2 regions of the Duganella sp. GW821-FHT01E12 genome follow, and region 1 is predicted to be linked to the other one. Evidence: riboswitches for the same ligand, from Rfam matches in the RefSeq annotation. Region 1 holds a riboswitch; the other holds the start of a gene.
What was found. Region 1 has a riboswitch for cobalamin ahead of AC07WS_RS02630 (energy-coupling factor ABC transporter permease). Riboswitches for the same ligand answer to the same signal wherever they lie in the genome.

Region 1 (5,573 bases):
CTGCGCGCGGCGTCCAGCAGCGCGGCGTTCATTTCCGGTGGGGCGAATTCGATGAAGCACAACTCGATGCGCCAATCCGGGCGGCGCGCGCGCCATTGGCTGGTGAATTCACGGATCTCCTGGTTGCCGGAGTCCTCGCGGGAACCATGGCCGACAATCAGGATTGTGTCCTTGCTTACTGGGTTCATGCGCTCGCCTTTCTGAAACGATGGGTAAATGTGGGGTCATACAACTTGGAGCGCGCCAGCGTCTCCCAATGCAGCGCGCCCAGGGTGGGGCTGGCGACGATCATCGCCTGGCTGGCGATGCCGGCCTCCCGGCAGCGTTGCTTGATGTCGGCCAGCGTGCCGCGCACGATCTTCTGCTCACCGGGCCAGCTGGCCTTGTGCACCACCAGCATTGGCGCGTCCTCGGCCCAGCCGGCGGCGCGCAGCGCGGTTTCCACCTTGTGCATCAGCGTGATCGACAGGAAGATGCAAAGCGTGGTGCGGTGCGCGGCCAGGCTGGCCAGGTCTTCGCCTTCCGGCATCGGCGTGCGGCCCTCGACGCGGGTGAGGATGACGGTCTGCGTCACCTCGGGCAGCGTCATGGATTCGCCGGCCGCCGCCATCGAGGCCATCGCGGACGACACGCCCGGCACCACGGACCATTCGATGCCGGCGTCGGCGAGGGGGCGCGCCAGTTCGATCAGCGCGCCGTACAGCGCGGGATCGCCGGTCTGCAGGCGCACTACGGTGGCGTGGTTGCGCGCCTGTTCGATCAGCCATGCGGTCATTTCTTCCAGCGTCATGTCCTTGGAATCGCGGATGGCGCAGCCGGGCGGCGCGTACAGCGTGACGGCGCGGTCCACCAGCGAACCGGCGAACAGCACGGCGCCAGCCTGCGACAGCAGCTTCTGGCCTTTGACGGTGATCAGTTCCGGGTCGCCCGGGCCTGCGCCCACGAACCAGATTTTGCCGAGAGATGTCATGCGGTGATTACTCCTGAATGTTTTTGTGCGCGCAGCGTGTCGAGCAAGGCGTCGACGCTGCGCGGTGCGGGGCCGGCCGGCAGCACGCCGAGATCGACCAGTTCCGCGTGCAGCGCCAGCGCGGCCGGGGGACGCTGGCCGGCGGCGTGCAGCACGTCGGCCTGCGCGCACAGCGTCTGCGCCGGGCCGGAGGCGATGCAGCGGCCGGCCGCCATGACGTGGATGTCGTCCGCCCAGCGGAAGGCGAAATCGATGTCGTGCGTGGACAGCAGCACGGTGACGCCGCGCGCGGCCAGGCCGTCGAGCAGGGCGGCGAGTTCGGTTTGCATGGGCGCGTCGAGGCCGGCCATGGGTTCGTCCAGCAGCAGCACGTCCGGTTCCATCGCCAGCACGCCGGCGATGCAGACGCGCTTCTTCTGGCCGAAGCTCAGTTGATGCACGGCGCGGCGCGCGTGACTGCGCAAGCCCACCGCATCCAGCGCGGCGGCCACGCGGGCGCGCACCTCGTCCGCATCCAGGCCGAGGTTGAGCGGGCCGAAAGAGACGTCCTCCTCGACCAGCGCCGAAAACAGCTGGCGATCCGGGTTCTGGAACACCAGTCCCACGCGGCTGCGCAGCGCCGTGAGTCCTGCGCGGCTGTAGTCGAAGGGGTGGCCGTCGATGCGCAGCAGGCCGGCGGTGGGGCGCAGCAGGCCGTTCAGGTGCTGCAGCACGGTGGTCTTGCCCGCGCCGTTCGCGCCCAGCAGCGCGTAGCGGCGGCCACGCTGCAGCGTCAGGCTGCAATCGTGCAGGCCCTTGCTGCCGTCCGGGTAGACGTGGGCGACGGTTTGCAGTTCCAGTATCGGGACGTTCACAGGCGGTCTCCCACGGCCAGCGCCACCAGCAACGCGCCGGCCAGCGCGGCCAGCGCGAACTGGCGGCGCGCCTGCGGATAGACCACCGGCAGGAAGCGCAGCGCGCCCTGGCAGACGCGCGCGTCCGCCGCTATTTGCAGCGCTGCGGCGCGCTGCCACACCTGCACCGCCATCTGCCCCGCCAGCAGGCCGGTCGAGCGCCATGCCTGGCGCCAGCCGCGATAGCCGAGGCGCGCGCTTTGCGCGGTTATGCTTTCGTCCCACGCCTGGCGCAGCACGAACAGCATGCGGTAGCACAGCACCATCATGTCGAGCAGCAGTTCCGGCATGCGCAGGCGGCGCATGAGCGCGAGCAGGCCGGGCATCGGTGTGCTGAGCACCAGCCCTGACAGCGCAGCCAGCATGGCCAGCGACCGCAATGCGGTGTGGACCACGACCGGCAGCATGGCGCCGGACCAGCGCCAGTCGCCCTGCGCGTCGGGGCCGAACAGCATGGCCACGCAGGAGAGCAGCAGGAAGCCGAGCGGCGGCAGCACGGTGGCGGCGTAGGCGCGCAGCGGGACGCGCGCGCCCACCAGGGCGGTCAGCACCAGCACGGAAGTCAGCGCCGCCAGCGCGGCCGGACTGCGGGCCACCCATGCGGCGACCACGCCGGCCAGCGCAAACAGTGCCTTGGCCGACGGCGCAACATCGCGCCAGCGGCTGGCGTACGCGGTCGACTCAATCAGCACGGCGGTCCTGCTGGGAGGCGGCCTCGCGGCGCGCGCGTTCGCGGGCCACGGACGTGCCGAGCCAAAAACCGATCACGCCGGCGCCGATGGCCGCCTGCAGCGCGAACAGCAGCGACGCGATTTCATCGCTGGCCGGCTCGAACACGGGTGTGAACCAGGGCTTGTAGCCGGGAGCGATGGCGCCGATGGCCTGCTGCGCGCGATTGTCCGCGCCGGTGAAGATGGCCGGCGCTTCGCCGCCGGAAGTGGCCGGCGGCGCGGTGGCCAGCCACAAAGGCAGCACCGTCAACAGCACCAGCGTCAGGCAGATCAACCAGGTGCGCGCCTTCATGCGCCACCCTTGCGCGCGCCGAGCGTCATCACCGGCAGCGCGCGCAGCTCGTGCGCGTTGAAGCGGACCATCGCGTTCACCACCAGCAGCGTGAGCAGGCCTTCGCTGATGGCGATCGGCACCTGCGTCAGCGCGAAGATGCCGGCGAACTTGAAGAACGAAACGCTAAAGCCGCCCACGGCGGCAGGGAAGGCCAGCGCCAGTTGGATCGAGGTGGTCACATACGTCGCCAGGTCGCCCAGGCAGGCGGCCAGGAACACCGCCGGCGACCGCGTGAAGCCCAGCGCCGACGCCGCGCGCAGCACGCCGTACGACACGAACGGCCCGACGATCGCCATCGAAAACACGTTCGCGCCCAGCGTCGTCAGGCCGCCGTGGGCCATCAGCAGCGCCTGGAACATCAGCACCACAAAGCCCACCGGCACCATCGCGGCTGGCCCGAACAGGGCGGCCCCCAGACCGACGCCGGTCGGATGCGAACAACTGCCCGTCACCGACGGCAGCTTCAGGGCGGACAGCAGGAACGCGAACGCGGCCGCCACGCCGAGCAGCATGCGCCGCTCGGGATGCGATTGCAGGTCGCGGCCGATGGAGCGCAAGCCCCAGGCCAGAAAAGGCAAGGAAACGGCTGCCCAGCCGAGCGCGTGCGCCGGAGGCAAAAAGCCTTCCATGATATGCATTCGAATCCTCCCGTCGAATGGTTATACGGACACCACGCGGGAGATGAAAGACGGTCGACGGAGACACGGGAACGTGCGCAACTGGTCGATAGCGAATTCCCGTCACCCCGCGGAGATGATGCTGATTTTTTTGGGCCGGTATTCTGGCTGACCTTCGTCCTTCTCCGTGTCTTCCCGCGGTTTATGGCAGTGACGTGATGACGGAGTCGTCTGGCTTACAGCAGCGGGGGCTGCACCGGAATGGCCGCGTGTTTCAGCGGCTTCACCGGTTTCCCGTTTAACGAACGCTCCAAGGAGACGCTCGCACCCAAGCATTGATCTTACACTAACGTTGCGCAATGTGCCAACATCGCAGGCTGTGATCGCCGTGCCACAGGCGGCCGGTCCTGTGGAGACATTCGCTAGTTCTTGCGAGACAGCCACGCAACGCCGGCACGCCAGCGCCGCTTCCGGGGTAATATGAACTGTTTGCTAACATTGCGTCGGCAAGCGATATCACGCAGTTGAAGTGGACGAGGGCAGCCAGGCCGCCGCGACGTGATGGCTCGCGCGGGCGAGGTTGCTGTTCGTCGTAACAGGAGAACAACCCACCATACGCCATCTTGCAGAGACTCTGATCGGAGACACCCCATGCCGTACACCCGCTTTCACAAGAAGTCGTTGCCTACGCTGCTGTCCTCACTCTTCCTGCTCGCCGTCGGGCACCACGCGGCGGCCAGCACCCTGAACCAAAACGTTTCCTGGACCATAGACCGGCCCGGCACCTCCACCGTCTACCGCGTGGTGGCCTACGGCGATTCGATCTTCGCCGGCTACAACGGCTCCATCACCAGCGCGGCCAAGTACTCGGCGCCGACGGTGGACGCGGAATACCTGTCCGCGCTGTGGAACGCCGACATCGAGAGCGTGCGCCGCACCAAGTCCGGCGCGGTGGCCTCGGACGTGTACAACAACAAGATCGTGGCCGAGCGTTCGTATATGCAAGCGAGTAACACCCGCGTGGTGGCCTTCGAGATGTGCGGCAACGACGGCCTGCAGGCCCGCACCGCCTTCAAGGGCCAGACCGGCACCTGCGACGACAGCGTGCTGACCGCCGCTGAAAGCAGCTGCAAGACCTACGTCGGCGCGGCGATGGACTACATCAACGCCAACGCCTATTCCGGCGTCAAGGTCAAGCTGGTGTCCAACCTGCACTATCCCGGCTACGATGCCGACAACGTCCAGAGCTCGTGCAAGGACGCCTCCACCGGCAAGACCGTGAACATGCAGGACAAGTTCCTTCCGTCGCTGGCGCGGATCAACTTCGCCATGTGCGATCTGGCGCGCCAGAAGGGCTTCGCCTGCGCGGACAACTTCGCGCAGTACATGGGCGCCGACTACGACAGCAACAACGACGGCAAGATCGACTCCGAGGCGCTGCGCTACGTCGCCGGCGAGAGCCAGTCCAGCTATGTCACGCGCATCACCACCACGCTGCGCTCGACGCTGCGCGACGCCAATACGCACTTCGTCTCGTCCGGCAGCAGCTACGACTACATCCAGTCCGACGACACCCATCCGACCTACAGCGGCAGCACCGTCACGGCCGGCCTGTTCGGCGGCAGCACGGGTTCGGGCGCGCCGCGCTACACGTCCTTCTCGGCCGGTAAAAACCCGATCTGGAACCAGTACGGCCACGAGCGGATGGGCTGGGCGGTGTCGACCTACAACGTCGCAACGCCTTGATGCGTGGGTGAGCTGATCCCTTGGACAAGCCTCCCGAGCGGCCAGAGGCCGGCAGCGAGACACCGGGCGCCGGCCGCGCCTGGCGTCCGCGCGCCGGTCTGCTGGCCGTGGCGCTGATGCTGGCGGTGATCGGCTGCGGCGTGTTGATCTACCTGGTCACCACGCCCGATCCCGGCATCGCGGCCGCTGGCGCGCCGCCGCCGGCTCCGGCCAGCGCGCCGGTGGCCGCCGGGCCGCCGCCCGTGCCCGCGCCTGCCGCGCCGCAGGGCTCCGCGCAGAATC
Region 2 (5,573 bases), on a different contig from region 1:
GCCGGCATGGCCTTGGCCGCTGAACTGAGCGGCAATGTAGTAGGCTTTGGCGAGATGGGCATCGGGAACACCACCGCGGCCGCCGCGTTGATGCACAAGCTCACCGGCATCCCGGTCGCCCAATGCGTGGGCGCCGGTACCGGCCTGTCGGCTGAAGGCGTGCTGCATAAGCAGCGCGTGATCGAAGCGGCAGCAGCGAAGCACGACGTCACCGAACCTGTAGACGTACTGGCCACCTTCGGCGGACTGGAAATCGCCATGATGGCCGGCGCCATGCTGAACGCGGCCCAACTACGCAAAGTGCTGCTGATCGATGGCTTCATCGTCACCAGCGCACTACTGGTCGCGGCCCGCCTGCAACCGGCGATTCTGGACTACTGCGTCTTCGCCCACTGCTCAAACGAAAACGGCCACCAGCAAATGCTGGCTGCGCTGGGTGCGAAGCCTCTGCTGAACCTGGGCCTGCGTCTGGGCGAAGGCACCGGCTGCGCACTGGCGCTGCCGCTGCTGCATGCGTCGGTCAACTTCCTGAACCAGATGGCCACATTCGAATCGGCCCAGGTCAGCGAGAAGTCCGAGTAAGCGCCGTGCACCAACTACGCCTGTTCTTCACCGCGCTGCAGTTCTTTACCCGCCTGCCGATTCCCGGCTGGGTGGGCTTCGATGCCGCTTGGCTGAATCAGGCATCGCGCTTCTTTCCACTGGTCGGCGTAGTGGTGGCGGCCATCGCCGCCGGCGTGTACGCACTGGCGGCGTGGCTCCTACCAGCCCCGGTCGCGGTACTGCTCTCGACCGCCGCCGGCATCTACGCCACCGGCGCCTTCCATGAAGACGGCTTTGCCGATATGTGCGACGGCTTCGGCGGGGGCATGACGCCGGAGCGAGTGCTGGAGATCATGAAGGATTCGCGCATCGGCGCTTACGGCGCAATCGGCACCATCTGCCTGCTCGCCACCAAATGCACGACGCTGTCGATGCTGCCTCCACTGATGACGATAGCCGCATTGTTCGTCGCCCACCCGCTATCGCGCCTGATGGCGACCTCGCTGATCTGGCGCCTCGACTATGCACGCGCCGAAGGCAAGGCCAAGCCGTTGGCGCAAAAAATGAGCTGCGCCGAATTTTCGCTGGCCGCTGCCTGCGCCGCCATTCCCGCGCTCACAATGGCCGCCTGCGGATGGATCACATGGAGCGCTCTGGCGGCTGGCGTGATCGCCGGAAGCATCGCCACCGTATGGCTGGCCCGAAAATTCGTCCATCGCATAGCCGGTTACACGGGCGACTGCCTCGGCGCCGTGCAGCAGCTCAGCGAAGTGGTGTTCTATCTGTGCGTACTGGCCAGCATGCGCCATGGCGCCCTGCCTTGGTAGCGCCATGCGCCTGATATTGGTCCGCCACCCGCAGCCGCTGGTCGCCACCGGCGTTTGCTACGGCCGCAGCGATCTCGCCGTATCCCCGGATCAGCTGGAGCGAACGCTCACCGCGCTGTCGGCCGCACTGCCCCATGGACTGCCTCTGTACAGCAGCCCCCTGCAACGCTGCACCACACTGGCGGCGGAACTGGCGCCGTTGCTGCAGTCCCCCGCGCCGCTGCTGGATGCCCGCATCGCCGAAATCGACTTCGGCGACTGGGAAATGCGCGCCTGGAACGACATCCCGCGCGCCGACATCGACGCCTGGGCCGAGGACCTGGTCAACTACCGGCCCGGCGGCGGCGAGAGCGTGCTGCAAATGGCCGGCCGCATCGCCGCCTTTTATGCTGACATCCAGCGCCAGCACCGCGACGCCATCGTCATCTGCCACGCCGGCGCGATGCGCCTGCTGTCCGCATGCCACGCCGGCCTGGCGCCCGCCGGAATGGCTCTGCAGGCGGCCCGGCATCCGCATCAAATCGGCTACGGCGCCACACTGATCCTGCAAAACTAAACCGCCGGCCGATGACCGCGACAGCACAAACCCGTATAATGACGGGGTTTTGGTGCCCGCGCGTCTGTCCAGATGCGCAGTTAAACGGGAAACACGAAGCCGCCGGTTCACTCAGCCAAGGCCCACGTGTGCTGCCCCCGCAACGGTACGCAAGTGTCGCGATTCATGCGCGACAGCCCTCCTCTGACAAACCACTGTGCTCCGCATGGGAAGGTGAGGCGGTCTAACTTGCCAGCCCGGATACCGGCCAAATCAGGTGGAAGTGAGCGAACGGGATGTGCGCGAATGGAAGGGGCCGGCCTGAGTGACGGCGCTCCGCTGCACGCATGATCCGGTTCTCCGCTTCTGTTCAATCTGGCCCACGGGGACGTCGGCCGGTTGCTATTAATAGAAAAATTACATCATGACCCTTCGTATCTCCCGTCCTGCGGCCTTGACGTCGCTGGCACTGGCAATGGCCGCCTCCTACGCTCACGCAGAACCCATCGCCGGCACCGTGCTGGTTACCGCCACCCGCAGCCCGCAGGCACTGGCCGACGTTATCAGCGATAGCGTCACCATCAGCGCCGAACAGATCGCCGAATCCGGCGCCGGCTCCATCGTCGACCTGCTGCAACGCCAGCGCGGCATCGAAATCGCCCGCACCGGCGGCCCAGGCACCAACTCCACCGTGTTTATCCGCGGCGCCAACAGCAATCAGAACGTGGTCCTGGTCGACGGCGTGCGTATCGGCTCGTCGACCACCGGTGCCGCCAACTGGAGCGCGCTGCCGCTGACCTCCATCGACCATATCGAAATCGTCTACGGCCCACTGAGCTCCCTGTATGGCGCGGACGCCATCGGCGGCGTAATCCAAATCTTCACCAAGAAGGGCAAGGGCGCGCCAGCATTCACCGCCTTCGCGGGCTACGGCACCGACAACACTCGCGAGGGCGATGTTTCGGTCTCCGGCGCCACCGGCGGTGAACACAGCATCAGCTACGCAATCAGCGCCGGCAAGGAAAAGTCGGACGGCTTCTCGGCCACCCGCCCAACCATCGGCAAGTCCTACAACGCCGACAAGGATGGCTACGACCGCGAAAGCGCGGCGGCGCAATTCAGCCTGCGCCTGGCCGAAGGCCACGAAGTAGGTGCGATGCTCCTGCATAGCAAACTCGATTCGCAGTACGACAACGGCCCCTCGCCTTACGATGTGCGCTCGCACGCGAAGCTCGAAAACGCTTCCGTCTACAGCAAAAACCAGATCCTGCCAATCTGGCAAAGCCTAGTGCAGTACTCGCAGACCAAGGACGATGGCGCCAATTACAGCAGCGCCTCGGCGTTCGGCTACTCGCAGGCCAACACCAAGCAAACCGACTTCACCTGGCAAAATGATGTGCAGATCGGCGCCGACGTGCTGCAACTGCTGTACGACCACCGCAAGGAAGAAGTGCAGACCAGCGGCTTCACGCTGGATGCTTCGCAGCGCACCACCAACTCGCTGGCGGCTTCGTACAACGCCCGCCGTGGCGACAACCTGTTCAACGCCAGCGTGCGTCGCGACAAATCGGTCTACGGTGGGAAGAACACCGGCTCCATTGGCTACGGCTACACCTTCACGCAGGCGTTGCGCGCCACCGCCAGCTATGGCACCAGCTTCCGCGCACCAACCTTCAATGAACTGTACTACCCAGGCTACGGCAATGACAAAAACAAGCCGGAACTGGGCAAGAACGCCGAAATCGGTCTGCGCTACGACAACGGCACCACCGCACTGAGCGCAAGCTACTACCACAACCGCCTGACCGACCTCCTGGTGAACACGACGCCATGCCCATACGCCGGCGATTATTCCTACGGCTGCGCCTACAACGTCAACCACGCGCTGCTTGAAGGCGTGACCATGGCCGCCAGCCAGCAACTGGGCCGCTTCAACCTGGCCGCCAACGTCGACCTGCAGGATCCAAGGGACGAAACCAGCGACAAGCGCCTGCAGCGCCGCGCCAAGAAGCACGCTAACCTGATGGCCGACTACAGCGCCGGCGCCCTGAAGGCCGGTGTGGAGATCGAACTGTCCGGCGACCGCTATGAAGACAGCGCCAACACCGTCCGCATGGGTGGCTATGGCCTGGTCAATCTGTACGCGACCTACCACTTCAACCGCGACTGGTCCGCGCTGGTCCGCTGGAACAACATCGGCGACAAGCAGTACGACCTGGCGCGCAACTACACCACGCCGATGTCCAAGCTGTTCGCCGGCATCCGCTACGGCTACAAGTAAGCGGTAATGGTGTAACCTGCCGGGCGGGAAGCGCATCCGCCGAGCGCCCGGCAGCCTTTTTGAAAGCAGTGCATGCATTCTTTCTCACGCAATCTGCGACAACGCGCCACCGTCACCCTGACCGTGCTGGTGCTGTTCGCGTTTGCCAGCCTGATTTTTTCGGGCATGACCGGTTCGGTCTCGATTCCCCTCTCCGATATTCCCGCAGCAGTCAATGACCTGCTGCACGGCCAGACTAAAACCCTGGCATCCACCCTGCTCGATCTGCGCGTTAGCCGCGCACTGACCGCCTTCGTCACCGGAGCGGCGCTGTCGCTGACAGGCGTGATGATGCAGGCGCTGCTGCGCAACCCGCTGGCCGACCCGTATGTGCTGGGCATCTCGGCCGGCGCCTCCGTCGGCGCCCTGGCCGCGATGTTGTTCGGCTGCGCCATCTGGATGGTCGACGCCTCGGCCTTCGGTGGCGCCGTCGCCGTCGCGATGATGTTGTACCTGCTGGCCCGGCGCGACCTGCGCGGCGGCACGGCGGGCGAAGGCGGCACCGCGCTGCTGCTGTTGACTGGTGTGATCCTGTCCTCCGCCTGCATGGCGCTGGTGACGCTGATGCTCTCCATCGCCCCCGAAAGCCGCTTGCGCAGCATGATCTTCTGGATGATCGGCGACCTGGCCGGCGCGCCATCGCGCGCGATGCCGTGGATCGTATTGGCCTGCGGCCTGGTATTCGCCGTGCGCAACGCCCGCTCCATGAACGTCATGGCGCTGCACGCCGAAGCCGCCGCCACGCTGGGCATACGCGTCGGCGCGCTGCGCAAGGGCCTGTTCTTCGCTTCCGGCCTGCTGACCGCCAGCGCCGTCACCAGCGCCGGCAGTGTGGGCTTCGTCGGCCTGATCGTGCCGCACGCCTGCCGCTTCGCCGTCGGCGCAGACCACCGCGTGCTGATCCCAGCGGCGACGCTGGCCGGTGGCACCTTCCTGCTGCTGGCCGACACGCTGGCACGCACCATCATCGCGCCGCAGCAGCTGCCGGTGGGCGTCATCACCGCCCTGATCGGCGCACCGATCTTCCTGTATCAACTGCACCGGCTGCGCAAATGATGATCAGTACTCACAACCTCTCCCTGAAAATCGGCCAGCGGCAACTGATCGAGGATCTGAACTGGCGTGTGCGCGAAGGCGAATGCTGGAGCGTCATCGGCCGTAACGGCGCTGGCAAGAGCACCTTGCTGAAAACCCTGGCCGGACTACGCAACCCGGACGGCGGCTATGTCACCATCCAGAACCGCACCCTGACCGACTGGCCGCTGGCCGAACTGGCGCGCCAGCGCGCCTTCCTGGCGCAGAGCCGCAGCGACGCCTTCGCCTACAGCGTGATTGAAACCGTGCTGTC

Region 2: it holds a riboswitch for cobalamin, as region 1 does, so the genes downstream of both, AC07WS_RS30120 (TonB-dependent receptor domain-containing protein) here and AC07WS_RS02630 (energy-coupling factor ABC transporter permease) in region 1, are expected to answer to the same signal.

What each region holds. Positions count from the first base shown of each region.
Region 1 covers NZ_JBWKWR010000001.1:615,267-620,839, forward strand. Annotated here, with positions in the region: gene AC07WS_RS02605 (sirohydrochlorin chelatase) at 1-188, opposite strand, end outside; gene cobM (precorrin-4 C(11)-methyltransferase) at 185-970, opposite strand; gene AC07WS_RS02615 (energy-coupling factor ABC transporter ATP-binding protein) at 967-1,824, opposite strand; gene cbiQ (cobalt ECF transporter T component CbiQ) at 1,821-2,555, opposite strand; gene AC07WS_RS02625 (energy-coupling factor ABC transporter substrate-binding protein) at 2,545-2,886, opposite strand; gene AC07WS_RS02630 (energy-coupling factor ABC transporter permease) at 2,883-3,566, opposite strand; cobalamin riboswitch at 3,683-3,892, opposite strand; gene AC07WS_RS02635 (SGNH/GDSL hydrolase family protein) at 4,197-5,291, shown strand; gene AC07WS_RS02640 (hypothetical protein) at 5,312-5,573, shown strand, end outside.
Region 2 covers NZ_JBWKWR010000023.1:13,402-18,974, reverse strand. Annotated here, with positions in the region: gene cobT (nicotinate-nucleotide--dimethylbenzimidazole phosphoribosyltransferase) at 1-582, shown strand, start outside; gene AC07WS_RS30130 (adenosylcobinamide-GDP ribazoletransferase) at 588-1,370, shown strand; gene AC07WS_RS30125 (histidine phosphatase family protein) at 1,375-1,926, shown strand; cobalamin riboswitch at 1,960-2,192, shown strand; gene AC07WS_RS30120 (TonB-dependent receptor domain-containing protein) at 2,330-4,186, shown strand; gene AC07WS_RS30115 (FecCD family ABC transporter permease) at 4,259-5,281, shown strand; gene AC07WS_RS30110 (ABC transporter ATP-binding protein) at 5,281-5,573, shown strand, end outside.